Regions from separate parts of the Herbaspirillum sp. VT-16-41 genome, predicted to be linked through region 3. Evidence: predicted binding sites of a transcription regulator. Region 3 holds the regulator's gene; each other region holds the start of a gene.

Region 1 (9,882 bases), on a different contig from region 3:
GCGGCGACGATGTGCTACTGCCCGACAACGTCTACGGGCCCAGCAAGGACCTGGGCCAGTGGCTGGAGCGTGATTTCCAGATCACGGCGCGATTCTATGACCCGATGATTGGTGAGGGTCTGGCCGACCTGATCATGCCCAATACCCGTCTGGTGTGGACCGAGGCACCGGGTTCGGTATCGATGGAAGTGCCGGATATTCCGGCGCTGTGCCGGGCGGCCCACGCCAGGGGCGTGCTGGTGGCGATCGACAATACCTGGTCCGCCGGCCTGGCCTTCAAGGCCTTCGAGCATGGCGTGGACATCGTCATGCAAGCCGTCACCAAGTACCAGTCCGGTGGTTCTGATGTGCTGATGGGCGCGGTGATGGTGCGTGACCAGGCCCTCAATGAAAAGCTGGAGCTGGCGCACATGCGCCTGGGGTTCGGCGTGGGCATGGACGACGTCTATCTGGTGCTGCGCAGCCTGTCCTCGATGCGCCTGCGCTTCGAGGCGCACGATGCGGCCGCGCGCAAGGTGGCGACGTGGTTGAAGCAGCGTCCGGAGATCGTCTCGGTGCTGCACCCGGCCTTCGAGGATTGCCCCGGCCATGCGCACTGGAAGCGAGACTTCACCGGCGCAGGCGGCCTGTTCTCGGTGATCTTCGATCAGCGCTACGTGGAAGAGCAGACCGACCGCTTTGTCGACAGCCTGCGCCTGTTCAAGATCGGCTACAGCTGGGGCGGTGCACACAGCCTGTGCGTGCCATACCGGATGCGGGGCATGCGCCGGGAATGGATGCGAGAAGGGCAGCTGGTGCGCTTCAACATCGGCCTGGAGTCGCCGGAAGATCTCATCGCCGATATCGAACAGGCCCTGGCACGCATGTAAGCGTCGAGCCAACCCGGCGCGGTGCGTCTGCACCGGGTTTGCCGTCCAGAAATTGAATAAAGGTAAATGTTGCCTCTGTTTCTCGTTTTGGTGCTGGGCAGCCGGTCATAAAATGCTAGTCATTCTTGATACGGCATCCTCACACCGCTGGGCCGCTTCGCATTTTCTCGTGCAGTGGCGCAAAAAATGTCAGACCGCGTAAAACATTGCAATTTTTCTGCGGCCCCTTGTTGAAGGAAACTACAGTTTAGCTCGGCAGTCGAAGAAGAAATGCGGCTGAGCTAGTCGTTACACAGCAACATGGCACAAGAAAACCGCCAAAATTTACAATTTATTTTGTTGCTTTGGTGCTAATTTTGTTGAGCCATTTCGGTCAAGAAACCTTTTGATCAGGAAATTCCTGATTGTCGCCGGAAGTCGCAAGGACTCTGGCTGTTCATTTCCCTGGCATCAAAACTGCAGGCGAAATAGGTCTTCTTGTAAGACAAAGTCTGACAAGCCTGTTGGTTTTGTTTCGGACGAAAAATACCGATCAAGTCTAATTTCCCGCCTGTCCGCCCCCCCTCAGAATTGGCTTGCAGTCAAGTAAATGTAAGCGATTGTAAGCAGCTCAATGCAGCCGAGAGCAGCACAGAGCAGTATGGAGTTCTTACCGAGGTGGGGTGCAAATGAATACCAACGACATGATGGCGGAGATCCGCGATGCCAACCTGAGCTATCTGATGCTGGCACAGCAGATGATCCGTCAGGACAAGCCGACCGCAATCTTCCGGCTGGGTATCAGCGCAGAGATCGCCGATCTGATCGAGGGTTTGTCCAATGCCCAGATCATGAAACTGGCCGCGACCAACATGATGTTGACGCGCTTCCGTTTCGACGATGGTGCCATCCTCGGCATGCTCACCAATTACAACAAGGACAAAAGCCTGGCCCAGTCGCATGCAGCCATCCTGATGGCCTGTCAGCCCAGCGAACAAATTTCGTAAAACAACAAGACAAGAGCAGGACCGGCGCGGGCAGGGGTCAATGCGCCGGAGGGGAAGACGTACCGTAGCAGTTAATGAGTTTGTGTCTTGGATTTGCAGCCTGATGTCCATCTGCCTTGTGCACATGGAGAGGGGTCAGGCAGTGTCACTACGAAATCACCGGGGGGTAGCACCATGGCTAAAAAGAGCGTTGTCACAGAGGCGCAGGAAATTCAGTTGGCCATTGAACTGATCAACCTGGGGGCGCGCCTCCAGTTGCTGGAATCGGAAACTTCGCTGTCGCGCGAGCGCCTGCTGAAGCTGTACAAGGAATTGAAGGGCGTCTCGCCGCCCAAGGGCATGCTGCCGTTCTCGACGGACTGGTTCATCACCTGGCAGCCCAATATCCATTCGTCGCTGTTCATCAACGTGCACCGCTATCTGGTGGAGCATGCCCGCATCAGCGGCATCGAAGCCGTGATGAAGGCCTACAAGCTCTATCTGGAACAGGTCGGTCAGAGCGATGCCGGCGAGCCGGTGCTCTCGCTCACGCGGGCCTGGACGCTGGTGCGCTTCTTCGAAAGCAAGATGCTCATGACCACGCCCTGCTGCAAGTGCGGCGGCCACTTCGTGGTGCATCGACTGGACCTGCATCAGGACTATCTGTGCGGCCTGTGCCACATGCCTTCGCGTGCTGGCAAGACCAAGAAGGCCAAGGATGCGGTGGTCATGGGTCTGGTGGAAGCCCTGCCGGTGGCAGCCTCCGCCCCGATGGTCGCCGAGCCGGTGCTGGCGGCCGTTGCCTGATCCGCAGTGCTGCGCCATCGCTGTCGATGCGGTCGCGGTTCGGCCGCTTGACCGTGACAGTGGCGCTGCTACTCTGCCAGGAAGAATGAGGCCGATTGTCTAGATGTCTGACCTAGAGAACCACCCCGGCGCCCGCCGCAGGCCACTGCTGCAGGCGCCGGCGATCCAGGCCTTGCTGCTGTTCGTGTTGGGCCTGGTGGGCGCCAACGTGATCGACGTGCTGTGCCAGCGCGCCGGTCTTTCTCCCTTTTCTCCCTTGCAAACCTCCGTGCTGCACGGTGCGATTGCCGCGCTGCTGGCACGTCTGCGCCGCATGGCCGTGTGGTGGTGGCTGATCCTGCTGGTGTTCCCGCTGGCGGCGCTGCTGGTAGGGCGGCTGCAATTGCCGCCCTGGCTGTTCCTGGCGGTATTCCTGTTCATGCTGGTGCTGTTCTGGTCCACCTTCCGCAGCCAGGTGCCGTTCTATCCCTCCGGCCGCAATGCCTGGGATGCGGTGGCCGCCTTGTTGCCCCAGGGACGGGCGATCCGCTTCATGGATATCGGCAGCGGCCTGGGTGGCGCGGTGCTGGATCTTTCGCATCGTCGGCCTGAAAGTGAATTCACCGGCATCGAGATCGCGCCCTTGCCCTGGCTGGTGAGCCGCCTGCGTGCGGCGCTGGCCGGCAATCGTTGCCGCTTCGTGCGGGGCGATTATCTGTTGCTCGATTTCGCAGAGTATGACGTGGTGTTCGCCTATCTTTCGCCAGCCGCCATGCTGGCCCTGTGGCACAAGGCCCGGGCCGAAATGCGGCCGGGGACGCTGTTACTGAGCTACGAATTCCATATTCCGGGGACCACGCCGGACCTGGTGATCCAGCCCGAGGGGGAGGGGCCGGTGCTGCATGGCTGGCGCATGTGAGCGCATAAAGTGACGCAATGCGAGACGCGACGTATCAAGTTTGCCCGGATTGAGCCGTAAATCGAAAAGGAAGGGCGTTTTTCGGATATGTATTCCCTCATTTGCTTGATTGGAATACCTGTAATCTGACGAACGTGAAAATACATGCAACGCCACTGGGACGGGAGCAGGCACTTTGTTAGTCATTATCGGATATGTCATTGTCATGGGCTCCGTCTTCGGCGGCTTTGCCCTGTCCGGCGGCCATCTGGGGGCGCTGTTTCAGCCACTTGAACTGCTGATGATCGGCGGCGCCGCGGGTGGCGCGTTCCTGGTGGGTAACAACGGCAAGGCGATCAAGGCTACGATGAAGGCCTTGCCGACCGTCCTCAAGGGCTCGACCTACACCAAAGCGCTGTACATGGAGCTGATGGCGCTGCTGTTCGAGATCCTGACCAAGTCTCGCAAGGAAGGCCTGATGTCCATCGAAGGTGACATCGAAGAGCCGGAAAGCAGCCCCATCTTCAGCAAGTACCCCGGCGTGCTGGCCGACCATCACCTCATCGAGTTCATGACCGACTACCTGCGCCTGATGGTGTCGGGCAACATGGATGCGTTCCAGATCGAAAACCTGATGGACAACGAAATCGAAACCCACCACCACGAGGGGGAGATTCCGGTGCACTGCATCGCCAAGCTGGGTGACGGCATGCCGGCTTTCGGTATCGTGGCCGCGGTGATGGGGGTGGTGCACACCATGGAATCGGTGGGTATTCCGCCGTCCGAGCTGGGTATGCTTATTGCGCACGCGCTGGTGGGTACCTTCCTCGGTATTCTGTTGGCCTACGGTTTCGTGGGTCCGCTGTCCAGCCTGCTGGAACAGAAGCTGCACGAATCGACCAAGATCTACCAGTGCGTGAAGGTGACGCTGCTGGCCAGCCTGAATGGCTACGCGCCGGCGCTGTCGATCGAATTCGGCCGCAAGGTCCTGTTCTCGACCGAGCGTCCGACCTTCCTGGAACTGGAAGAGCACGTCAAGCAGGCCAAGAGCAAGTAATCCTGCCGTTGGCGGATGGTACGCGCATCGATTCACACAGACATCAGCATTGAGCAGGAGTAAGGCATGGCCGACGAAGGGCTACGTCCCATAATCGTTAAGCGGATCAAGAAGGGCGGCGGTGGTCACCACGGCGGCGCCTGGAAGATCGCGTACGCCGACTTCGTGACCGCGATGATGGCGTTCTTCCTGCTGATGTGGCTGCTGGGTTCGACTGCCAAGGGCGACCTGAACGGCATCGCCGAATATTTCAAGACACCGCTGAAGGTCGCCATGGCCGGCGGCTCCGGTAGCGGCGACGCCAATACGGTGCTGCCGGGCGGCGGCAAGGACCTGACCCGCCAGGACGGCCAGTTGCGCAAGGGCGAGAACGACGTGGTCACGCGCAAGCAGACCCTCAAGCAGGCCCAGCAGGAACTGGAGCGTGCCGAGCGCTCGCGCCTGGAGCAATTGAAGTCGCGCCTGGAAAAGGCCATCGATTCCAATCCGACGCTGAAGCAGTTCAAGAACCAGCTGTTGATCGACATCACCTCTGAAGGCCTGCGCATCCAGATCGTGGACGAGAAGAACCGTCCCATGTTCGCCCTGGCCAGCGCCCAGTTGCAGCCCTATACGAAGGAAATCCTGCACGAGATCGGGCGCACCCTGAACGATGTCCCCAACAAGATCAGCCTGTCCGGGCATACCGATGCCACGCCGTATTCCCGTGGCGAGAAGGGCTACAGCAACTGGGAACTGTCGGCCGACCGCGCCAATGCATCGCGCCGCGAGCTGATCACCGGTGGCATGGACGAATCCAAGGTGCTGCGGGTGGTGGGCCTGTCCTCGGCGGTGCTGCTGGACAAGGAAGATCCGTTCAACCCCATCAACCGTCGCATCAGCATCATCGTCATGAACAAGAAGGCCGAGGAACTGGTCGAGAAGGATAGTGGCTCGCTGAACGTGCCCACCGACGCCAGCGACGACGACATTCAGCAGGGTTTGACCGCGCCGCCCAAGAACTGAGGCAGGCGTGACGGGCGGGGATTTGCCATTGAAGCAGAAGTGTTCCAACTGAACAGGGGAAGAGAGCTGGATATGCCGACCAAGACCATGCTGCAGGAGCTCAAGCGCTTGTTGCTCGATACTGCCAGCGGCGGCAGCCGCCAATTGACGGAAGTGGAGTCGGACCTGGTCCAGACCAACATTCTCCTGGGCGAAGCCATCGGCAAGCTGGGTACCAGTTTCATGGAGCTGCACCGTTCTGTGCAGACCCAGCAGACCATCCTCGAGGGACTGATGAATGGCACGGGCGAGTTCGACAGCGAGAGTATCGAACAGCTCAAGGCGACCCAGGCGCAGGTCAGCCACCATGTGAACGCGGCGGTCACCGGTCTGCAGTTCCAGGACATGACCAGCCAGCTGCTGGAGCGTATCGTGCGGCGCGTGATCGGCCTGCGTGAAGCGCTGGGGGTGTTGAGCGCCAACAGTTTCGAGATCGTACCGGAGCAGGGGCAGACCGACGAGGAACTCAGGGAGCTGCTGGCCAGCACCGTGCAGGCGATGGAGGAGCGGCTGACCGTGCTCGATACCGGGCTGTGGAAAGCGGTGCGCCAGACACGCATGGAAAGCGGCGATATCGAGTTGTTCTAAGCCTTTGCGGGCTGAGTGGGTCAAGATTGAACTAGGTCATTCCGGCCGGGCGCAGGGCAATAGGTCGGCGGCCGGAGCTGCGGCATAATGCACATGCGCATGAGCCTTATTGAAGAAACAGGGAGTAACGATGTCCAAAACGATTCTCGCAGTAGATGATTCCGGGTCACTGCGCCAGATGGTGGTATTCAGTCTGAAGGCTGCGGGTTACAACGTGACCGAAGCGGTTGACGGCGTGGACGCGCTGGAAAAGGCCAAGACGCATACCTTCGACCTGGTCCTGACCGACCAGAACATGCCGCGCATGGATGGCCTGACCCTGATCCGCTCACTGCGCGAGCTGACCAGCTATGCGCGGGTGCCGATCCTGATGCTGACCACCGAGTTCAGTGACGAGATGAAGGCCAAGGGCAAGGCGGCCGGCGCCAATGGCTGGCTGGTCAAGCCCTTCGACCCGCAGCGCCTGACCGAGGTAGTGCGCAAGGTGATCGGCTGATCTTGCCGGGATAACAAGAACGACACGAACCGCATCCAGCATGGAGCCCAGGCATGAGCATTGATATGAGCCAGTTTTTCCAGGTCTTTTTCGACGAGGCCGAGGAAGGGCTCGCGGAAATGGAAAAGCTGTTGTTGGCCGTCAATGTGGCCTCGCCCGATCCGGAGGACCTCAATGCCGTGTTCCGTGCCGCGCATTCCATCAAGGGCGGCTCGTCGACCTTCGGTCTGACCGACATCGCCGAGGTCACGCACGTACTGGAGTCGCTGCTGGACCGTATCCGCCAGGGTCAGATGGCCCTGACCGCGGAACATGTGGACGCCTTCCTGGCGGCCAAGGATGTATTGAAGTCCATGCTCGACGGCCACAAGCATGGCGCCGAGGTGGATCAGGATGCCGTGGGTGATGTACGCATGCTGCTCGAAGCCCTGTCGCAGGGCAAGAGCTCCAGCGCGAGCACTCCCAGGGCTGCTGCAGGACCGGCTGCGGCCGCGGCCGCGGCCATGGTGGGCCCCGACGGCGCCCGTCGCTATCGGCTGGAGATGCCGGTCATCGCCGACAAGGACGCCGAGGCGCTGGCCGACGAGCTGTCCATGCTGGGCAAGATTGAAAAGACCAAGTCTGCCGAAGGAAACTGGGTCTTCATTCTCGATACGGCCGAACCGATCGATGACGTGGTCGCCATCTGCGCCTTCATCGTCAATGTGGCCGATCTGAAGATTTCGCAGGCTGTCGATCCCGGCAAGACCGCCGATGAAGAGCGCGGCTATGGTTTCTTCGATAACTTCGTGACCCAGGAAGAGCGCGAACGCGCCCAGGGCTACGGTTTCTTCGACAACCAGACCACCGTGGAAGACAAGGAGCGCGAGCAGGGCTACGGCTTCTTCGCTCCCTTCGTGCCGCTGGACATCAGCGCCAAGAAGCCTGAGCCGGAGAGCGCCCACGCTGCCGCCGCCCATGGCACCAATGGTGCCAACGGCCATCACGACGACGCCCATCTGCATGGCGAGCATGCCTCCTCGGAAAAGAAATCCGCCAAGGGGGGCGCCGCCCAGGGACCGGAGTCCTCGTCGATCCGCGTGAGCATCGAAAAGGTCGACCAACTGATCAACCTGGTCGGCGAACTGGTGATCACCCAGGCCATGATCGAGCAGCGTGTCGGCAAGCTGGATCCGATGCAGCATGAGCACCTGCTCAACAGTGTCAGCCAGTTGAGCCGTAATACCCGGGATCTGCAGGAATCGGTGATGTCGATCCGCATGATGCCCATGGACTATGTGTTTTCGCGCTTCCCGCGCATGGTGCGCGATCTGGCGCACAAGCTCGGCAAGCAGGTCGAATTCGTCACCCATGGCGCCGCGACCGAACTGGACAAGGGCCTGATCGAACGTATCGTCGATCCGCTCACGCACCTGGTGCGCAACAGCATCGACCACGGTATCGAACTGCCGGATGCCCGTCGCAGCGCCGGCAAGAGTGAGGCAGGTGTGCTATCCCTGTCTGCCGAACATCAGGGCGGCAACATCATCATCGAGGTCACCGACGACGGTGGTGGCCTGAACCGCGACAAGATCCTGGCCAAGGCCAAGCAGCAGGGCATGCCGGTCACCGACAACCTGTCGGACGCCGAGGTCTGGCAACTGATCTTCGAGCCCGGTTTCTCCACTGCGGAACAGGTCACCGACGTGTCGGGGCGTGGCGTGGGCATGGATGTGGTCAAGCGCAACATCCTGGCCATGGGTGGGGCGGTGGATATCCGCTCCAGCAAGGGCTTTGGCACCACCATCTCGATCTCGCTGCCGCTGACGCTGGCCATCCTGGACGGCATGTCGATCCGGATTGGTGAAGAAGTCTACATATTGCCGCTGGGATATGTGGTTGAATCTTTGCAGCCATTGGCGCAAGATATCAAAGAGATTTCCGGTCAGGGCCAGGTGCTGCGCGTACGCGGCGAATACCTGCCCCTGATCCCGCTTTATCAGATTTTCAACATCGAACCCTCCTTCACCGATCCCTCGCAAGGATTGGTGGTCATTCTGGAGTCAGATGGAAAGAAGGCGGCACTTTTCGTGGATGACCTGATCGGACAACAGCAGATCGTTGTCAAGAATCTGGAATCCAACTACCGGAAGGTCGCCGGCATTTCCGGAGCAACCATTCTGGGCGACGGCGGCGTCGCCCTGATTGTCGATGTGGCAGCCTTGCTGCGATCCAGCCGCCAACTGAACGACGAATCTGTATTTTCCTGATATTTAAAGGGCCACAACATGTCTGACACTGCAACCAAGAATCTTTCCGGCTTCGGCGAAAAAACCGACAGCAATGGAAACGAGTTTCTTGCCTTCACCCTGGGTAAGGAAGAATACGGCATCGATATTCTGAAGGTTCAGGAAATTCGCGGCTACGAAGCCGTGACCCGTATCGCCAACTCGCCTGATTTCATCAAGGGCGTGGTCAACCTGCGCGGCATCATCGTCCCCATCGTCGATATGCGCATCAAGTTCCAGCTGGGCGAGCCGACCTACGACCAGTTCACCGTGGTGATCATCCTCAACATCGGTGGTCGTGTGGTGGGTATGGTGGTCGACAGCGTCTCCGACGTGATCACCCTGACCCAGGAACAGATCAAGCCGGCCCCGGAAATGGGCACCACCTTCGACTCCGACTATCTGATCGGTCTGGGTACCCTGGAACAGCGCATGCTGATCCTGGTGGATATCGACAAGCTGATGTCCAGCGCCGAAATGGGTCTGATCGAGAAGCTGGCTGCCTGATCGCCCTCAGGTCTGTCAGGAAGCTAAGGGATCCGGAGGAGACGCAGTCCGGATCTGACGTTTTTCGTCGTTCGGTACCGCAGGAAAAGCGGGCAGGCTAGCCCGATACAGAAGAGAAAAAGGCATCCGCCGTGTGGTGGATGCCTTTTTTATTGGCCGCTCCCAATGCCGTCAGGCAAGGTACGGCGTGGCGCCTCCCGCCGACTATGCGGCAGACCGCGCAGCCCGATGGTGCGTCAATGGAAGTGTTCGACCGGAGGCGGGGTATCTTCCGGCATCTCGGCATGCACCAGTTCACCCTCGCGATCGGGGAACAGGGGCGCACCGCAGTCATCGCAGAATTCCATCGTGAAACGTTCGCTGTGATGCTTGATCTGGACGATGCCGCATTCGCGCAGGGTAGCC
Region 2 (9,882 bases), on a different contig from region 3:
ACCGCCTATGCCGCGCTGGTGACACTGGAACACCCTGACGAGGCCACGGCAACCCGGCAGTGGATCACCCTCAGCCGTGAACAGTCATTGCGCCTGCCACCCGCCACAGCGTCGGCCTCGCGCCCGCCTGCGGGAGAAATCGAACATCCCTCGTCCGACCTTCCCGATCCATTCCAACTCGAAGATGAAGCGGCGACAGCAACGCTCACGTCACGGCAGGCGCGCGGCAAAGCCAGCCCTGCGACGGAAAGCGATGAAGAGGAAGACCTTGCTGTTGCAGCTGTTACAGCCGTTGCCGCCCCATCACCATCCTCCGCCCCGGCAACACCCGCACGCCCGGCGCTGCGCCTGCTGGGTACGCTACGTCGTAACGATCAGCGGATCGCCCTGGTGGAGCTGGACGGCGCCACCCGCAGCCTGCAGGTCGGCGACCAGCTTCCCGGCGCGCTTGGCGAAGTGCTGGCGGTGCACGAAGACCAGATCGCCCTCCACCACGCCGGGTCGACCCAGACCATCACGATGGAAAATTACGCGGCCGGTGCACGCCCAACCGTGACGCCCTACGCACGCAATGCACGCAACCAGCGCCTGGCACCCCGCAGCAACGGGCGCCGCCTGATCCGCCCCCGGAGCCGGCAATGAGAACCCTGCTGCTCTTGTTCGCCGGTCTGCTGTCCCTGTCACCTTGGCCGACCCTGGCCGAGAACCGCCTTTACGGCATCGGTATCCAGTACCGCCCGCAAGGGCTCACACTGAGCCTGCAACTGTCCCATCCCGTGGACCCCGCACAGGTCGGCGCATTCCAGCTGCTTGATCCAGCACAACTGGTACTGGACCTGCCAAAGACCACGCCTGCCGACATGCTGCCCCGCGCGCTGGCCGGCAGCGGCCTGCTCAAGCGCGTGCTGGTGGCCGCCGACGACGACCGGCTGCGGCTGCAACTGCAGCTCAAGCACGCCGTCAGCCATCGTCTGCGGGTCGAGGATGCTCGCCTGCTGGTCGAACTCGACCAGCGCGCCGCGCCCGAGCCCGGCGCACTGCAGAACATCGACTTTCGCCGCGGCGGCGCCGGCGAGGGACAACTGATACTGGAGCTGGGCGCGGCCGATCAACCGCTGCAGGTCCGTCAAATGGGCCGGCGCCTGGTGGTGGACATCGGCGGCGCCAGCCTGTCACCGGACCTGCAGCGGCCGGTCGAGGTCGGGCGTTTCGCCACCCCCGTGACGCAATACCATGCCTACCCGTACGAACAAGGCGTACGCGTGGTGCTCGAGACGCAGGGCCAATGGCGCTACCAGGCCTATCAGAGCGGTCGCCGTCTGGTGATCGACGTGTTGCCCGTCACCGGCGGCAGCACCGTCCCCGCTTCCTCCGGAACACCGACCGACAAGCACGATGGCGGCGACAGGTTATCGCTCAATTTCCAGAACATCGACATCCGCACCGCCCTGCAGGTCCTGGCCGATTACAGCGACGTCAATCTCGTGGCCAGCGACGCCGTGGCCGGGCAGTTGAGCCTGCGCCTGAGGGATGTCCCCTGGGATCAGGCGCTGGACCTGATCCTGCAGGCCGGGCGACTGGAGATGCGGCGCACTGGCGAGGTACTGTGGATCGCCCCGCGCGAGGAAATGCAGGCGCGCGAACGCCAGGAGCTGGAACAGAAAGCCCTGATCGCCGACCTGGAACCGCTGCATGCCGAAAGCTTCCAGCTCAACTACCAGCGCGCCGACACCCTGCGCCGCGCACTCGGCATCGGCGAGGACGGCAACACCCAGGCCGGGCGCCGCAACACCCTGCTGTCACGCCGTGGCAGCGCCATGATCGACCATCACACCAACCAGCTGCTGGTGACCGACACCCTGGCCGTGCTGGCCAACGTGCGCAAGCTGATCGAGCGCATCGACGTGGCGGCACGCCAGGTCCTCATCGAGGCCCGCATCGTCGAAGCTGACGACAGCTTCGCCCGCAACCTCGGCGTCAAGCTCGGGCTGGCGGCGACCACCCGCGGCGCAGCGGTGGGCAACACTTATGCAGCCATCGGCGAGCAGACCCGGCAGACGCCACCCACACCGGGTCTCTACCTGAGCGAATCAGCCCTGAACCTGCGTGCCGAGCCATTGAGCGGCGCCACTCCGGGCAGCTTCGGGTTTACCCTCTTCAACGCCGCCGCCCAGCGCTTCCTCAACGTCGAACTCTCGGCCCTGGAAGCCGACGGGCGCGGCAAGATCGTCTCCAGTCCGCGCCTGATCACCGCCGACCAGCAGGCGGCCCTGATCGAACAAGGCGAGGAAATCCCCTACCAGCAGGCCGCCGGCAATGGCACCACCGCCACCGCATTCAAGAAAGCCAACCTGAAGCTGGAAGTGACGCCCCAGATCACCCCCGACGGCAATGTGATCCTCGACGTCGACCTCAACAAGGACAGCCGGGGCAACGTCACCCCGGGCGGCCTGGCGATCAACACCAAGCACGTCAAGACCAAGGTCCAGGTCGAAGACGGCGGCACGGTGGTCATCGGCGGCATCTATACCCAGACCGACAACGACCATGAAACCCGGGTACCGTTGCTGGGCGACATCCCCCTCCTGGGCGCCCTCTTCCGCAGCAACAGCCGGGTGCGCGACAAGACCGAACTGCTGATCTTCCTCACACCCCGCATCGTCGCACCGCCGCGCCCGTATTGACGCCCGTTGCCCCCCGGCGGGCTGTCCAGCCCGATTTTTCCCGGCGGCGGCACAAAGAACGGTAAAATCGCTGTTCCAGGCCCGTACCGCCGGGCGCAAGCCGGCCGGCGGCCGGCCCGGACACCGCCCACCGGGCGGCGGGTGACCGTGCCGTCAGATGCGCGGCGCCATCGACATTGGCCAGTAGCGTAGAGCGCAGAATTCTTAGATATGACTGGAAGCATCTTCCTTGTCGGCCTGATGGGAGCCGGCAAGACCACCATAGGCCGGGCCCTGGCCAAGAAGCTGAACAAGCGCTTCGTCGATTCGGACCACGAGATCGAGGCGCGCACCGGCGCCACCATCCCGGTGATCTTCGAGATCGAGGGCGAGGAAAGCTTCCGCCGGCGCGAAGCGGAGGTGATCCGCGAACTCTCGGCCCAGCCCGACATCGTGCTGGCCACCGGTGGCGGCGCCGTCCTGCGTGCCGAGAATCGTGAAAACCTCAAGAAGGGCGGCACCGTCGTCTACCTGCGGGCCAGCATCAACCAGATTCTCCAGCGCACCGGGCGCGACAAGAACCGCCCGCTGCTGCAGACCGCCGACCCGCGTCGCAAGCTGGAAGAACTCTCGCGCCAGCGTGACCCGCTCTACCGCGAGGTGGCCGACTTCGTGATCGAGACCAACCGGCCCAATGTCCAATTCCTGGTACAGACCATCATCAGCCATCTGGAACTGTCACCCAAGGAGGGTGCCTGGCAGCCCTCGCCGGAGGCTGATGGAGCGCAGGCCGATGAAGCCGTCGTCATCGAACGCAGCAGCGCGCTGGTCACCCGTACCGCCGACGGTACTACGGTGGTCGCCACCAGCCATTTCTCCCAGACCTTCCATGGCGCTGCCGGCGCCGAACCCAGCCATTACCGCATGAACCAGAACACCGCCTCCACCGCCATCCACCCGATCACCCTCAACGTCGACCTGGGCGAGCGCAGCTACCCCATCCACATCGGTCGCGGCCTGCTGGACGATGCGTCCCTGCTGCCGCAATACGTCAAGGGCAAGCGCGTAGCCATCGTCACCAACGATACGGTCGGCCCGCTGTACCTGGACAAGGTCGCCAACGCCCTGCGCGCTGCCGGCAAACAGGTCAGCGAAATCGTGCTGCCCGACGGCGAGGAAGAAAAGAACTGGGCCAGCCTGATGAAGATCTTCGACCGCCTGCTGGCCGACAAGTGTGATCGCAAGACCACCCTGGTCGCCCTGGGCGGCGGCGTGATCGGCGACCTGACCGGCTTTGCCGCCGCCTCCTACATGCGCGGCGTACCCTTCGTGCAGGTGCCGACCACCCTGCTCTCGCAGGTCGATTCCTCGGTGGGCGGCAAGACCGGCATCAACCATCCGCTGGGCAAGAACATGATCGGCGCCTTCTACCAGCCACAGGCCGTCATCGCCGACACCGCCACCCTGCATACCCTGCCCGCGCGCGAACTGGCCGCCGGCATCGCCGAAGTCATCAAGCATGGCGCCATCATCGATGCGCCCTTCTTCGACTGGATCGAAACCAATATCGCGCAACTGGTCTCCAAGGACGATGCTGCCCTGGCCTACGCCATCCAGCGCTCCTGCGAAATCAAGGCCGACGTGGTGCGCCAGGATGAACGCGAAGGTGGCCTGCGTGCCATCCTCAACTTCGGTCACACCTTCGGCCACGCCATCGAAAACGGCCTGGGCTACGGCCAATGGCTGCACGGTGAAGCCGTCGGTTGCGGCATGGTCATGGCAGCCGACCTGTCGCAGCGACTGGGCTATATCGATGCCGGCACGCGGGACCGCATCCAGGCAGTCACCGCCGCAGCCGGCCTGCCGACGGTGGCCCCCAGCCTCGGTACCGAACGCTGGCTGGAACTGATGGAAGTGGACAAGAAAAACGAAGGCGGCCAGATCAAGTTCATCCTGATCAAACCGCTGGGCAGCCCCCTGATCACCAACGTGCCGCAGGAATTGCTCTTGCAAACCCTGGCGGCCTGCACCGGAGAGTAAACATGCACGCTGAAGCGCCCCCCCGTCTGGCTCCCTATGCCGCCCACTCGGCAAGCTCGCGGGGCCGGCGCTTCAGTGAAACCCCGCCCGGCTCGCGCAGCGAATTCCAGCGTGACCGCGATCGCATCGTCCACTCCACCGCCTTCCGCCGTCTCGAATACAAGACCCAGGTCTTCGTCAATCACGAAGGCGACCTATTCCGTACCCGCCTGACCCACAGCATCGAAGTCGCGCAGATTGCTCGCTCCTGCGCACGCAACCTGCAACTCAACGAAGACCTGGTCGAAGCCATCTCCCTGGCCCACGACCTGGGCCACACGCCGTTCGGCCACGCCGGCCAGGATGAGCTGAACCACTGCATGAAGCACCACGGCGGCTTCGAGCACAACCTGCAGAGCCTGCGCGTGGTCGATGAGCTGGAGCAGCACTATGGCGCCTTCGATGGTCTGAATCTCACCTTCGAAACCCGCGAAGGCATCCTCAAGCACTGCTCGCTGCACAATGCCCGACAACTGGGCGACATCGGCGTGCGCTTCCTGGAAAAGAAACAGCCCTCGCTGGAAGCACAGCTGGCCAACCTGGCCGACGAGATCGCCTACAACAACCACGACATCGACGATGGCCTGCGCTCGGGCCTGCTGACCATGGAGCTGATGAGCGAAGTGGATTTCTTTGCCCGCCATCTGCGCGAAGTCGAACAGACCTATCCCGGCATCACCGGTCGCCGCGTGATCCACGAGACGGTCCGCCGCATGATCAACGCGCTCATCGTCGACCTGATCCAGACCGCGAGCGTGCGCATCGCCGAGCTCGCGCCACGCGACATCGAGGATGTCCGCAACGCCCCGCCGCTCATTGCCTTCTCCGATGCCATGGCCGGCGAAGCGGCAGTGCTGAAGAAATTCCTGCGTGAAAAGCTCTACCGTCACTATCAGGTCAACCGCATGACCGCCAAGGCGCGGCGCATCATTGCCGAGATGTTTGCTGCCTTCATGGGCCAGCCCAGCCTGCTGCCACCGGACTATCAAGTCAAGGCAATGCATGATGACGCCCAGCAGCTGGACAAGCAGGCAAGAAAGGTCGCCGACTACATCGCCGGCATGACCGACCGTTACGCCATCCGCGAACATCGTCGCCTGTTCGTCATGGAATGAGCGGAGCAGGCTTTCCAGCTCATCCACATCCACATCCATATCTACATCCTCATCGTCGCTGAACGCGGCGTTTCGATACGCTGCGTTTTCTCTCAGCTCGTCCTTGGCAGCATGTCATCGTGATTTCATTGCATCACTGCAAATGAAATCCGCCTGCCACCACGGGTCGGACATTTCGTTACATTTTTTCTGAAAAATTTTTTATCGTGAGAGCCACCGTATCGACCCGCATCGGCTCGCCGCAAAGCCTTTACAGTAAAGGCTTTTCGTCAGATCGAACAAATCCACCGGAGCAAGTGGCACCACCCGGACTGGGAAACTGACACCTGTTAATTTTTGTCAATATCAAGTCCGTCACGACCGGGCCGTTATGCAGGAATGGAGTGGTTCGTCATCCGACGCACCATCATTTCCAGTGGATCCGTCTTCCCCCTTGATGCCCGGATCCCCTTTTTCTACAGGAGACCGTCATGGCCATCGGCAACACCACCGGCCTGGACAGCAAAACCCTGCTGCCCAGCACCACTTCCTCCAACTCCGCCAACGCCGCCAGCGGCGACAGCACCGCTTTGTCTGGCAGTGCGTCCGGCACCAGCAACGACAAGATCGCCGAAGCCAGAAAAGCGAATCTCTTGACCGAAGCAGGCGCCAAGGCACAGTTCAACCTGTCCATCGTCCAGTCCTCGCTGGAGGTGTCACTGCAGAGCGGTAACGATCCCCTGTCGCTGGTCTACAAGACCGCCATCGAAAACATCAACGACATTCTGCGCCCGCAGCTGGGCGACAATGCCGTGCAGAACGCTGCGTCCCAGGACAACTCGCCGGAGGGCACGGCCGGACGCATCGTCTCCTTCATCACCAACATGTTCGAGCTCTACAAGCAGAACAATCCCGACAAGGAAGACGCCGCCAACATCGACGACTACATGAACCTGATCTTCAAGGGCGTCGACCAGGGCTTCAAGGAAGCACGTGACATCCTGGAAAGCCTGAGCGTCCTGCAGGGCGACATCGCCAGCAACATCGACAAGACCTATGACCTCGTGCAGAAGTCGCTGAATGACTTCATCAACAATGTCAAGGGTGGCAAGCAGGATGGTGGCGATAGTGAAGGCAGCACTGACAACGGTGATGGCCAGGGCGGCACCGTGGTTGCCAGCGAGACCACCGTCAGTATCTCGGTATCGGTGAGCCAGACGCGGATCAGTACAACTGCCTGACTCTGACCGCAGATAGGGCGGAGTATCGTTGCGGCGATATGCCGATGGACGCCTCCGCCTCCTTTTCTCTGCTCTTCCGGACGCACAGTGGAATCGCAGATTCCGAATCCGGCGCAATCGCTTTCGCGCGCTAGGCGAACCACTTTGGCAGTCCTGGCACGCCGGTTCCACTGCTCATTGGCCGTCCTCATTGCCGACTCTCAGCACCTGGGTGACAAAGCCGATCAACACTGCCACGCCGGTCGCTGCGGCAGCCCATATGAAGATAATTTCGTAAGGATCGCGAAACCCGCGGAGAGCTCGGCTGAACTCGAAAAAGCTAAATGCAATGACGCCGAGGACCACCACCGGTGCCACGATGAAGCAGATGAAAAGTACCCAACCCACGAGGCTTGGCCGCGAGTAATGCACCAGCAGCATTCCGGCCAGAACAACCAGCAGCAACGAAAAACCATGTGTCGCAAGCAATGAGCCTAACCCGAGCGACGCCAGCATCAAAATGACAAAGCCCAGCAGCCTCGGATACTTCAGTTTTACGATTTTCATGATGTGGCAGCGCGTTCGCTGGTAGGTAGGGACATAGGGATAGGACATGGACGTCCCGGTTGAGCGGGCAGCGCGAACCAGGTCCTGAAACAATTCCAGGTAGCCCGGCCACCTACGTCTATCGGTCTTTTGGAAGATCTTTCAGCCATTCCATGGTCGCCTGCGCTCCACTTTCAATGCGGCATACGGTCGCGGCCTTGAAGAACATCCAGGAAAATGCCAGATTGAACAGTTGCGCAAGCAGCAGCGCCAGCCATTTCCCCGGCCCCGGCACCCCGAAGAGGATGGGCTCGAGCGACGCAGCCATATACCAGGCACCGGCGATGCCCTGCACTACGCTCAGTATCTTCACCAATGCCTCACCGATGCAACTGGGGCTGGAATAGTGCCACCACGGAACGACGAGCATCACGACCAGCACCAGAAAATTGATGAAGACCAGAAGGTCAAGCCCTGGCCTGATCAAGCCGAACATCGATGTCACCGTGCTGAACGTGATGAGAGCGAGCAAGGCTTTCATGAGCCGGGGATATTCCAGTCGAAATGCGTTCGTTGCTTCCATGCTGCTTTCCTTGTCGGATCGGGGGTAACCGGTCCACAGGGAAGTGATGTGAGGCCATGTGAGGCACATTCAGTTCATCGTCAGGCAAGGACCGGAAGGGCAGCCATGTTAATGAAGTCGCGACACTCTTTAGCGCGAGAGCGCACTTTAGGCGCGATAAATAAAAATACTTGGAGATCGCAAACCTGCAATCCAGATCGCCCATAAAAAACAGGCTGTTCCTCCGAGAGGAACAGCCTGTCCTTTTTACGGCGCCTTGCGAGGCAAGGCGATCAGCGCGTCACTTAGTGCGTCACATCAACCGCGCAGTTTCGCAAACGCCGCTGCCATGGCATTGTTGCTCGGTGCCTGCTCACGACCACGCTGGTTCTGGTGCTGCGACAGACGACGCGCATCGTTGCGGTCACCACGTTGCTCGTTGCGTGCACCCGGGGCCGGGGCGGTGTCGTTCAGGCGCATGGTCAGGGCGATGCGCTTGCGCTTCTCGTCCACTTCCAGCACCTTGACCTTGACCACCTGGCCGGCCTTGACCACGGTGTGCGGGTCCTTGACGTAGGTGTTGGACAGCGCCGAGATGTGCACCAGACCATCCTGGTGCACGCCGATGTCGACGAAGGCGCCGAAGGCCGCCACGTTGGTGACTACGCCTTCCAGGATCATGTCCGGACGCAGGTCCTTGATCTCTTCCACGCCTTCCTTGAAGGTGGCGGTGGTGAATTCCGGACGCGGGTCGCGGCCGGGCTTGTCCAGCTCCTTGAGGATGTCGGTGACGGTGGGCACGCCGAACTTCTCGTCGGCATATTTGGCCGGGGTCAGGCCCTTCAACAGCGAGGTCTGGCCCAACACGCTCTTCACATCCTTCTTGATGTCGGCCAGGATCTTTTCCACCAGCGGATAGGATTCCGGGTGGACCGCCGACGCATCCAGGGGGTTCTCGCCATTCATCACGCGCAGGAAGCCGGCCGCCTGTTCAAAGGTCTTGTCACCCAGGCGCGGTACTTCGCGCAAGGCAGCACGCGAGCTGAACATACCCTTCATATCCCGATACGACACGATGCTCTGTGCCACGCTGGCGTTCAGACCCGACACGCGTGCCAGCAGCGGAGCGGAAGCGGTGTTCACATCCACGCCCACGGCGTTCACGCAATCCTCCACGACGGCATCCAGCGAGCGCGCCAGTTGCGACTGGCTCACATCGTGCTGGTACTGACCCACGCCGATGGACTTGGGATCGATCTTGACCAGCTCGGCCAGCGGGTCCTGCAGACGACGTGCAATCGAGACTGCGCCACGCAGCGACACATCCAGATCCGGCAATTCCTTGGAAGCGAATTCCGAGGCGGAATACACCGACGCACCCGCTTCGGACACCACGATCTTGGTCAGCTTCAGTTCGGGACGCAGCTTGATCAGGTCCTGTGCCAGCTTGTCGGTTTCACGCGAGGCGGTACCGTTGCCGATCGAGATCAGCGAGACATTGTGCTTCTCGGCCAGCTGCGACAGGGTGTGCAGCGAACCGTGCCAGTCGTTGCGCGGCTGGTGCGGGTAGATGGTATCGGTGGCGACCACCTTGCCAGTAGCATCGACGATGGCGACCTTGACGCCGGTGCGCAGCCCCGGGTCCAGGCCCATGGTGGCACGCGGGCCGGCAGGCGCGGCCAGCAGCAGGTCCTTCAGGTTGCGGGCGAAGACGTTGA
Region 3 (9,882 bases):
CAACCCGGTTGGATGGCGTTAATCATGGCCTTGATCTGGCCGTTTACAGCGGTGACACCGGCTTCGTAGCGGATGCCGTTGTCGACGAATTCATTGCGCTCCACGTCCAGGTCGACGGTGTTGCCGTCCACGCTGCCCTGGGTCACCGTGCGGTACTGCAGGGGCGAACCACCGATGCTGCCCGGGCCGTTGTCGGGTGCGGTCCCGGCCACGTGCGAGGCGGCGGTGCGGGCCAGTTGCAGCGGCGGCACGGCGCCGCCCTTGTTGTCGAGGGCGTTTTTCAGCGCATCGGCAAAATTGACGTCCCGCGCCTTGTAGTTGGGCGTATCGGCGTTGGCGATATTGGAGGCCAGCACCTGTTGGCGCTGTGCCCGCAGGTTCAGCGCCATCTCATTGAAGCGGAAGAAATCGTCGAGCTTAGAGACCATCGGGTCCTCCGGAAATACCGGCGCCGCTGCCGCCCTGCCTGGGACGGTCGCACACTACGCCGATGATGGAATTACGTAGGCTTGATCATACGTTTCCACCCGGGACTTTAAGGGGCGATAAAGAGATAAAAGCCTCCCCTGTTTGCGCTTTTGACCTCGCGCGCGCGACGTACCATTGCTGCCAAGATTCGCCAATGTCTGGCCAATGTCTGCTGCAGGCAAGTTGCAAAAAATGAAATATCCTTTACGCCCCATGAGCCTACTGCGCCGTGCCATCGCCGCCCTGGCCCTGCTGGCCGGCGCATTGACGACCGCCTCGCCAGTTGCTGCGCAAAATACCCCCGACGGTCCGCAAAAGCAGAACTTGCAAGTTCTGCAACAGGTTGCCGAGCAATTCCTGGCCAGCCAGACCTCTGGCCTGCCGGGCAGTGTCACGATCACCATCGATCCCGCCGACCCGCGCCTGACGCTGGCCTCCTGCCTCGAACCGCAAGCCTTCATGCCCAACGGCGGACGCCTGTGGGGCCGCACCACGGTGGGCGTCAAGTGCGTGGCCCCCTCCCCCTGGACGATCTATCTGCGCGCCAATGTCCAGGTCATTTCGGACTACCTGGTGGCCGCCGTGCCGCTGGCGCAGGGCCAGACCATCAGCGCCAGCGACATCACCCGCATCCGCGGTGACATGTCCAGCCTGCCAAGCGGGGTGATCACCGAAGAAACCCAGGTGGTGGGCCGGGTTGCCAACATGTCCTTGCGCGCAGGAACCCCGCTGCGCATGGACGCCATCCGCAACCAGCGGGTGGTACAACAAGGACAGTCGGTACGGGTCGTCTCGATCGGCCCGGGCTTCCAGATTTCCACGGAAGCGCGCGCCATGACCAACGCCAATGAAGGCCAGATGGCACAGGCGCGGACCGCCGCCGGGCAAGTGGTCAGCGGCATCGCCAAGGCGGGTGGCATTCTGGAAATCAACTATTGATAGAGGGCAATCCTGAAGAGAAAGGACTGTCTAGCCGGGATCTGCAGCTGCGCGTCGGAAATGTGAAGAAAATTTCTCCCATTTCGTCATTTTGGCGCCCTGGATGTTAAAGTTTGCGCAGAACTGGCCGATAATCCATACGACAGGCGGGTGCGATGCGCCCCCACCCTACAAGGAATACTGCCGTGAACGTTAACGACGCCCTCAAATCCGCTGCCCTCAACAGCGAGCAGACCCAGGCCCAGCCTCGCAACAACGCCCCCGCCGGCGCTGCTGCCGGCAATGGTGCCGCGGCCACTGCAGCCACTTCCGATAGCGTGCGCCTGTCCAGCACCTATCAGTCGCTGGAAACCAAGGTCAACAGCAACAGCAGCAGTTTCGATGCCAAGAAAGTGGCCGAAATCAAGGCTGCCATCGCCAACGGCACTTTCCAGATCGATCCGGAAAAAGTGGCCAATGGCCTGATCGACACCGTCAAGACCCTGATCAGCGCCCGTCCGGCCTGATCGTCACTGCCTTCGCACAGGATGACCCGCATGAATCCGGCCAGCAACCTGCCTCTGGAACACGCTGCCCTGTCCCGCCTGGTCGAAAAACTGAATCAGGAACAGGCCTTGCTGGCTGAAGCCACCGCCGAAGGCCTGACCGACATCATTTCCGAAAAAGCCACCATCGTTTCCGACATGGCCACGCTGGCCGGTAACCGCCACAGCCTGCTGGGCAGCCTGGGTTACAGCGAAGATGAGGCCGGCATGCAGCAGTGGATGAACGAACACGGCAGCGACGCCGACAAGGACGTCTGGGCCGGCCTGTTCGAACTGGCCCAGGATGCCAAGGAGCTCAACCGCGTCAATGGCTTGCTGATCGGCAAGAAACTCTCGATCAACCAGAGCGCACTGACCATCCTGCAAGGCAAGACCGGCACCGGCAACTTCTACGGACCGGATGGACAGAACAGCATCAAATCTTCCGGCCGCAGGCTTGGCGTGGTCTGACCACCCTCCAAGCCGAGCGCCACGAGCGCAATCGCCGCAGATTCAAAGACCCCGAGTGCCATGCCTCGGGGTCTTTTTTTGTGCCGTGCAGGTGCCTCAAGCTTTACCTGCTCAGCACAAGCTGGGTCAGACCCAAGGCGGCACACAAGAGCTCGATGGAATTGAAAACGGCTCCCGAAGGAGCCGTTAGAGCATGCCGGAGCGCGTCCTCCCGGACGCAAATCACTTCTCAGGCCACCCCACTCCACGAATGCTCCCGCAGATAGGAACGCATGCGTGAGATCGCCTGGCTATGCAGCTGGCACACACGGGACTCGGACACGCCCATGACGGCGCCGATCTCCTTGAGGTTCATTTCCTGCTCGTAGTAAAGGGCCATCAGGATCTGCTCGCGCTCGGGCAGGGCCTTGATGGAATCCACCACGGCTTCGCGGAAGCCGCCGTTGATCAGGTTCTGCAGCGGGTCGTCATCGGACTCGGCGGTCTGGTAGCGGTCCAGGAAATGTTCATGACCACCATCGTCGTCGTGGAAATCCTCGTAGTAGATCAACTGGTGCCCACCGCATTCGCTGAGCAGCGACTGATACTCGGTGAGGCTGATCTTGAGGTGCTGCGCCACTTCGGTTTCCTGCGGCTGGCGACCGAGCTGCTGCAGCAAGGCCTGCATGGCTTCGTCTACCTTGCGGGCGTTCTGACGGATGCTGCGCGGCAGCCAGTCGCTGCTGCGCAGTTCGTCGAGCATGGCGCCGCGAATGCGTTGGACGGCATAGGTCTCGAACTGCGCGCCATGGGTCTCTTCGTAGCGGTTGACGGCGTCGAGCAAGCCCATCATGCCGGCCTGGATCAGGTCGTCCACCTCTACGCTAGGGGGCAATTTGGCCTTGAGCTGATGCGCCAGTTTCTTGACCAGCGGCGCATGCTGCTCCAGCACATCATTCTTGCCCTTTTTTCCCTTGACGTTATACATGCACGTCACACTCCCAGGCTTGCACCATCGGTTGCCATTCCGTAAGTGCTGCGGGCCGTATCGGCCGCCGTGAATTGCTTGGACAGGCGCTGGAAAGCCAGCGCCGCACCGGCAAAGGGAAACACATCCATCACCGCCCGCCCCTGGCCGGTAGCGCGGCGGATATGGTCGTCGGCCGGGATGGCGCCGAGGAAATTCAACTGCGCTGCCAGATAGCGGCTGGCGGCCTGGGCCATGTTGGCGTAGACGGTGCGCGCCTCGGCCTCGGTGGCGTCATTGACGATCAGGCTGAAGGGACGGCGTCCGATACGGTCGCTCAGGCTCTTCAGGAGCACGTAGGCGGCCTTGATCGAGGTGGCCGTGGTCGAGACCTGGATCACGATCTCGCCCATTTCCATGGTCGGCACCGGCAGCGACTGGTCACTGGCCAGCACGCCGTTGACGAGGGTGATTTCGGCCTGCTCGATAAGGCTGTCGAAAATCTCGGCCAGACGTCCGGCCTGGGGATCGCTGGCCGCCGGCACGGTACGGCGGGCGATGCGGGCCATGGCAAAACCTTCGGGCAGCATGCGGGTGGCCTCGCGCAAGGGACGTTCGGCACGCGCCACTTCCTGCAGGGTGGCGACGTCGTGGCGCAGGCCGATGCGGGTCAGCAGGCCGGTACTGGCCACGTCGCCATCGACAACCAGCACGTTATGCTTGGCCTGCGACAGGGATGCGGCAATATTGATGAGCATGGCGCTCTTCTCTTCTTCACCCAGCACCGAGAAGAAAGTGAACAGTCGGGGGACCGGACGCTCCAGCATCCGGCGCAGTCCGGCTGCCTGGTCGATATCGTAACTAGCCAAAGCTCACCTCGCGCAAACCTTTATCGTTCATGGACATCGCGGTGGGGCCGATCACGCCGGGCAGTTCGCCTTCCTGGAATTCAAAAGGGGCGGTCTCGCGTTTCTGCTTGAAAGCACGGTCTGCCAGGTACAGCTTGTTGGCCACGTGCAGGTCTTCCGGCACGCGCTGGCCGTTGGCGACGTAGTGCAGGTTGAGCTTGTGGCGGATCACCACGTCTAGCACGTTGCCGATGGTGGCAGCTTCATCAAGCTTGGTGATGATGCAGCCGGCCAGACCGGAGCTGGAATAGGCATGCACCACTTCATTGAGGGTACCACCGGTGGCAGTGGCGTTCAGGCACAGCAGACGCTTGATGTCCACGCCGGCACCGGCCAGCATGGCGTCCTGCTCGGCCACCATCTGGTCGCGCTGGCCTACCCCTGCGGTATCGATGAGCACGGTGTGCTTGCCCTTGAGTTCTTCCAGGGCGATGCGCAGGTCGGTCTCGTCCTTGACCGAGTGCACCATCACACCCAGGATCTTGCCGTAGATGCGCAATTGTTCGTAGCCGCCGATACGGTAGCCGTCGGTGGTGATCAAGGCCAGCTTGCCGGAGCCATGGCGCATCACGCAGCGTGCAGCCAGCTTGGCAGTGGTGGTGGTCTTGCCCACGCCGGTGGGGCCGACCAGGGCGAAGACTCCACCGTTTTCCAGCAGTTCGTTCTCGTTGGCCAGGGTGTTGAGGTTGCGCGCCAAGACCGACTTGACCCAGAACATGATGTCCTGCGACTTGGAGTTGGAGGGCAGGTTTTCAGTGATCAGGCGCGACAGGCTTGCCGAGAAGCCGGCGGCCAGCATTTCCTTCAGGACGATGCCCTTGAGCGGCTCGCGCTTTTGCGCGCCACCCCAGGAAATCTCGGCCAGCTGGGTTTCCAGCACGCCACGCATGGAGCGGATTTCGCTCATCACCTCGGACAGGATCTCGTCGTAGTCCTTGCCGTCGAATTCAGGCAGCGCCGAACGCGGACGTTGATCCTGTTCGGCAGCATCAGCAGCCCCGGCCGCTGGCGGCTGGGCCGCGGCACTGCCGGCACGACGGCTGCGCCAGACGCGCGCATCGGGGCCGGGTGCAGCTTCTGCTGCGCGGGCGGGCGCCCGACCCTGGGCCGGCTGGTCCAGCAGGGGCGCCTGCTCGGTACGCAGGGCGCGGGCCGGCTGCTGCGCCAGCGGCGAAGACAGCAGTGCGGGACGCTTGGGCTGCTGCGCCGGCGGCAGACCGGATTGCTGCTGCAGCGAGGCCGCCTGCGGGCGAGCCCCAGCTTCGCGCGCACCGGTGGGCGCCACCAGGGTGGTCATATCCTCGTTGGCCATGGCCAGGATCTCCACCCCGTCGGGAATATTGCGGTTGGAGAGAATGACGGCATCCGGGCCAAGCGCCTCGCGGACCTGACGCCAGGCCTCGCGAGAAGAATTGGCGATAAATTTCTTGACGTTCATGCTTGCCCTCCAACTAGGCTGGTAACTTTAATCGTTTTCGATTCTGGCACTTCAGCGTGCGACAACACGCGCAACTGCGGCATGGCACGACGCAGGAAGCGTGCCATCAGCGTGCGCAGCGGCGCCCCCACCAGCAGTACCGGCGCGTAGCCGAGCTGCTCCTGGCGCTGCGCCGCGATTTCGGTCTGCTGCACCAGCGAATCGGCCAGACCCGGCTCGATACCGCCGGTGTCGCCGCTGGCCTGCAGCGCCTGCATGAGCAGACGTTCGAGCTTGGAGTCCAGCGCCATGACCGGCAACTCGCTCTCGCCCGGGAAAATCTGTTGCACGATGGCCCGACCCAGCGCGATGCGGACGATGGCCGTGAGATCGGTCGGGTCCTGGATGCGCGCGGCGTGCTCGGACAAGGTTTCGATGATAGTGCGCATATCGCGAATGTGCACGCCTTCGGTGAGCAGGTTCTGCAACACTTTCTGCAAGGTACCCAGGGGCAACATCTTCGGTACCAGATCTTCCACCAGCTTGGGCGCTTCCTTGGCCAGGTGGTCCAGCAGGCTCTGCACTTCCTGGCGGCCCAGCAGCTCGGAAGCATGGGTGGTGATCAGGTGGTTCAGGTGGGTGGCGACAACGGTGCCGGCGTCGACCACGGTATAGCCCATGGTCGAGGCCTGTTCGCGCAGGCTGTTGTCGATCCAGACGGCCGGCAGACCGAAGGCCGGGTCGGAAGTCATCATGCCCGGCAAGGGGCCGGTCACCATGCCCGGGTTGATCGCCAGGTACTGGCCGGCATGCGCCTCGCCATTGCCCACTTCCACGCCTTTGAGGGTGATGCGGTAGGCCGAGGGTTTCAATTCCAGATTGTCGCGGATATGGATGGGCGGCGACAGGAAGCCGACCTCCTGGGCGAATTTCTTGCGGATGCCCTTGATGCGCTTGAGCAGTTCGCCGCCCTGCCCCTTGTCCACCAGCGGGATGAGGCGGTAGCCCACTTCCAGGCCCAGGGTATCGACCGGCATGACGTCGTTCCAGCTGGCCTCCTCGCCTTCGGCGGGCGCGGCCGCAGCTGCTGCGGCTTGCGGGGTGGCGGCGGCACTTTCGGCCTTGGCGGTCTGGACGCGCTTGCTGATGGCATACGCGCCACCGCCCATGGCAGCCGCCAGCAGCAGGAAGGCGATATGCGGCATGCCCGGGATCAGGCCCATGCCGCCGATGATGACGGCGGTGATGTAGAGCACTTCCGGCTTGGCGAAGAGCTGGTTGATCAGCTGGCCGCCCACGTCCTGGTCGTTGGCCACGCGCGAGACCACCACACCGGCGGCCGTCGAAATGATCAGCGAGGGAATCTGCGCCACCAGGCCATCACCGATGGCCAGCAACGTGTAGTTCTTCAGTGCGGCGTCGAAGGCCAGGTCGTGCTGGACCATCCCCACCACCAGACCGCCGACGATGTTGACCACGGTCACGATGATGCCGGCGATGGCGTCGCCGCGCACGTACTTGGAGGCACCGTCCATGGCACCGTAGAACTCCGACTCCTGTGCCACTTCCTTGCGGCGGGCGCGGGCCTCCGGCTCACCGATCAGGCCGGCATTGAGGTCGGCGTCGATCGCCATCTGCTTGCCCGGCATCGCATCCAGGGTGAAGCGCGCACCCACTTCGGCGATACGGCCGGCACCCTTGGTCACCACCATGAAGTTGATGATGGTCAGGATCACGAACACCACGATACCGACCGTGTAGTTGCCGCCGATCAGGAAGTGACCGAAGGCTTCGATCACCTTGCCGGCGGCGTCCGGGCCGGTATGGCCCTCGGTCAGCACGACCCGGGTCGAGGCCACGTTCAGTGACAGGCGCAGCATGGTCGACACCAGCAGCACCGCCGGGAAGGCGATGAAATCCAGCGGCTTGACGGTATAGAGCGCCGTCATCAGCACAATCACCGAGAGCGAGATGTTGAAGCTGAACAGCAGGTCCAGCATGAAGGCTGGCAGCGGCAGCACCATCATCGCCAGCATCATGACGATCAGGATCGGCGCGGCGAAGGCCTTGCCGCTCTTGATCGGCACCCAGGCCGGAATTTTCATCGTATTGAGTTTGGTCGCCATCGTTACTGCCTGCTTCTATTCTTGGGGCCGCGTGTCTTGGGAGGGGCAGTGGCCGGATCGAGGTCCTTGGGCACGGCCAGGTCGGTCGGTTCCACCGGACGGTCGCCACCGAACTTGCCAAAGGTGCGCAACTGGAACACGTAGGCCAGCACCTCGGCCACGGCGGTATAAAGGGCTTCGGGGATCTCGTCGCCGATCTCGGTATGGGTGTGCAAGGCGCGCGCCAGGGGCGGTGCTTCCAGCAGCGGCACCTTGTGCTCGCGCGCCAGTTCGCGGATCTTGGCGGCGATGTCGTCGGCACCCTTGGCCACCACCTTGGGTGCACCCATCTTGCCTTCGGTATATTTCAGCGCGACCGCATAGTGGGTCGGGTTGGTCACCACCACGTCGGCGGTAGGCACCTCGGCCATCATGCGGCGGCGTGCCATGGCGCGCTGCATTGCGCGGATCTTGCCCTTGACGTGAGGATCGCCTTCGGATTCCTTGTGCTCCTGCTTGACCTCTTCACGCGTCATGCGCAGCTTGCGGCCGTAGTTCCAGATCTGATAAGGGACGTCCAGTACGGCAATGAGGATCAGCGCCGACACGATGGTGATGAAGCTCACCCATAGCAGATACGCCGAATGGGCGCCGGCGGTCTTGAGCGATTCCACGCCCAGCCCCAGCACGGCATCAATCTGGCCGCGAATGGCCAACCAGGCAACGGTCCCCACCAGCAGCGTCTTGAGGACAGCCTTGCCCAGCTCGACCAGGGAGTTGACCGAGAACATGTTGCCAAAACCGCTGATGGGATTGAGCTTGCTGAACTTGGGCGCCAGCGATTCGACGTTGAACAGCCAGCCGCCCAGCATCAGGGGCGCGGCCATGGCAGCCAGGGTCATCATGAAGGCGATGGGGATCATGGCAATGGCCACATCCAGCAGATGGGCGCTGAGCATGTTGAACAGCACCACCGGATCGAAGGCCGCGGCACGCTCCATGCTCAGGGTAGCGACCATGATGCGGTCCAGGCTGGTCACGACCGGGCCGCTGAAGGCCCAGACGCAACTGCCGCCCACCAGCAGCATCAGGCAAGTGGCCAGCTCGCGCGAGCGCGGCACATCACCCTGCTCACGAGCACGCTCAATGCGTTTACTCGTGGCGGGTTCTGTCCGCTCCATATCGCTGTCTTCGGCCATCCGCCGTATCCCCCTGCAAAACTGCTTGCCCCCCGGCGTCGCGTGCGCTGGACGGATTTCTAGAACAATAGGCTAGGATTATTGGCGACCGGGAGGCGCCATCATCACGGGAATAGGGGCGAAAACGTCCCCCATTTCGGACTAGGCAAAAGCCCCAGGCTCTGCCTTGGACAGAACGGCGCGTCTCGAAGGCGGTGTACCGCACGCTTCTTCGGGCATGGGCGATACAAAGCAAAGTCAGATTTGCATGTTGAATGGGATACGTGGCATTTCCACGACATGCTAGACAAGCAACAATGACGAAGGCCTTGCATATTGCCCATCAGACAATATGCAAGGCCTTCGATGAAGATACCCGCAGGATCAGAAGCCCAGGCTCTCCAGCAGATCGTCGACCTGCCCCTGGTTGGCGATGACATCCTTGCCGGCCGGGTCGATCTGGGGGCCATTGAGCAGGCCCGTATCTTCGCGTTTGGTTTCCGAGGGCGAGTAATCGACCAGCAGTTGCACCAGTTGCGACTCCAGGTCGTGTGCCAGCTTGGTGACGCGCTTGATGACCTGACCCGTCAGGTCCTGGAAATCCTGCGCCATCATGATGTCCAGCAGTTGCTGCTTGGTCACGCTGCTGTCTTCGCCAGCCTGCGCCAGGAAGGCCGAGGTGCGGGCACCCAGTTCGCGGTACTGGGCTTCCGAGAAGCTGCCGGCGGTAGCCGCTTCCCACTGCGCCTTGAGCTCGCCGGCACCGTCGTGGATGCGCTCCTGCAAGGGGCTGGCCAGTTCAGTGGCATTGAGCACACGCTGGGCGGCCTGTTCGGTCATGCGGGCCACGTATTCCAGGCGGTCACGCGCGTCGGGCATGTCGCTGGCGGCGCGCTCCAGCAGGCGGTCGAAGCCCAGACCGCGCA

What was found. The regulator FliA, encoded in region 3, starts transcription of late flagellar genes. The targets are predictions, from matches to a motif close to CTAAAGTTTNNNNNNNNNNNGCCGNTA.
Region 1: the regulator FliA is predicted to act here: its motif matches at 3,573-3,599, upstream of motA (flagellar motor stator protein MotA).
Region 2: the regulator FliA is predicted to act here: its motif matches at 6,202-6,228, upstream of BTM36_RS09845 (DUF5610 domain-containing protein).

The regions. Positions count from the first base shown of each region.
Region 1 covers NZ_MUXB01000083.1:60,321-70,202, reverse strand. The annotation lists gene BTM36_RS06800 (cystathionine beta-lyase) at 1-869, shown strand, start outside; gene flhD (flagellar transcriptional regulator FlhD) at 1,538-1,855, shown strand; gene flhC (flagellar transcriptional regulator FlhC) at 2,030-2,641, shown strand; gene BTM36_RS06785 (class I SAM-dependent methyltransferase) at 2,745-3,539, shown strand; gene motA (flagellar motor stator protein MotA) at 3,715-4,575, shown strand; gene motB (flagellar motor protein MotB) at 4,642-5,580, shown strand; gene BTM36_RS06770 (hypothetical protein) at 5,653-6,207, shown strand; gene BTM36_RS06765 (response regulator) at 6,338-6,703, shown strand; gene cheA (chemotaxis protein CheA) at 6,757-8,952, shown strand; gene BTM36_RS06755 (chemotaxis protein CheW) at 8,971-9,477, shown strand; gene BTM36_RS06750 (DUF2863 family protein) at 9,714-9,882, opposite strand, start outside.
Region 2 covers NZ_MUXB01000099.1:290,483-300,364, forward strand. The annotation lists gene BTM36_RS09825 (type II secretion system protein N) at 1-642, shown strand, start outside; gene BTM36_RS09830 (type IV pilus secretin PilQ) at 639-2,684, shown strand; gene aroKB (bifunctional shikimate kinase/3-dehydroquinate synthase AroKB) at 2,895-4,703, shown strand; gene BTM36_RS09840 (deoxyguanosinetriphosphate triphosphohydrolase) at 4,706-5,857, shown strand; gene BTM36_RS09845 (DUF5610 domain-containing protein) at 6,328-7,077, shown strand; gene BTM36_RS09850 (hypothetical protein) at 7,252-7,671, opposite strand; gene BTM36_RS09855 (hypothetical protein) at 7,742-8,185, opposite strand; gene BTM36_RS09860 (Tex family protein) at 8,483-9,882, opposite strand, start outside.
Region 3 covers NZ_MUXB01000114.1:110,292-120,173, reverse strand. The annotation lists gene flgB (flagellar basal body rod protein FlgB) at 1-428, opposite strand, end outside; gene flgA (flagellar basal body P-ring formation chaperone FlgA) at 682-1,407, shown strand; gene flgM (flagellar biosynthesis anti-sigma factor FlgM) at 1,593-1,913, shown strand; gene BTM36_RS15815 (flagella synthesis protein FlgN) at 1,944-2,402, shown strand; gene BTM36_RS15810 (RNA polymerase sigma factor FliA) at 2,632-3,369, opposite strand; gene BTM36_RS15805 (antiactivator of flagellar biosynthesis FleN protein) at 3,375-4,175, opposite strand; gene flhF (flagellar biosynthesis protein FlhF) at 4,210-5,694, opposite strand; gene flhA (flagellar biosynthesis protein FlhA) at 5,691-7,799, opposite strand; gene flhB (flagellar biosynthesis protein FlhB) at 7,802-8,977, opposite strand; gene cheZ (protein phosphatase CheZ) at 9,341-9,882, opposite strand, start outside.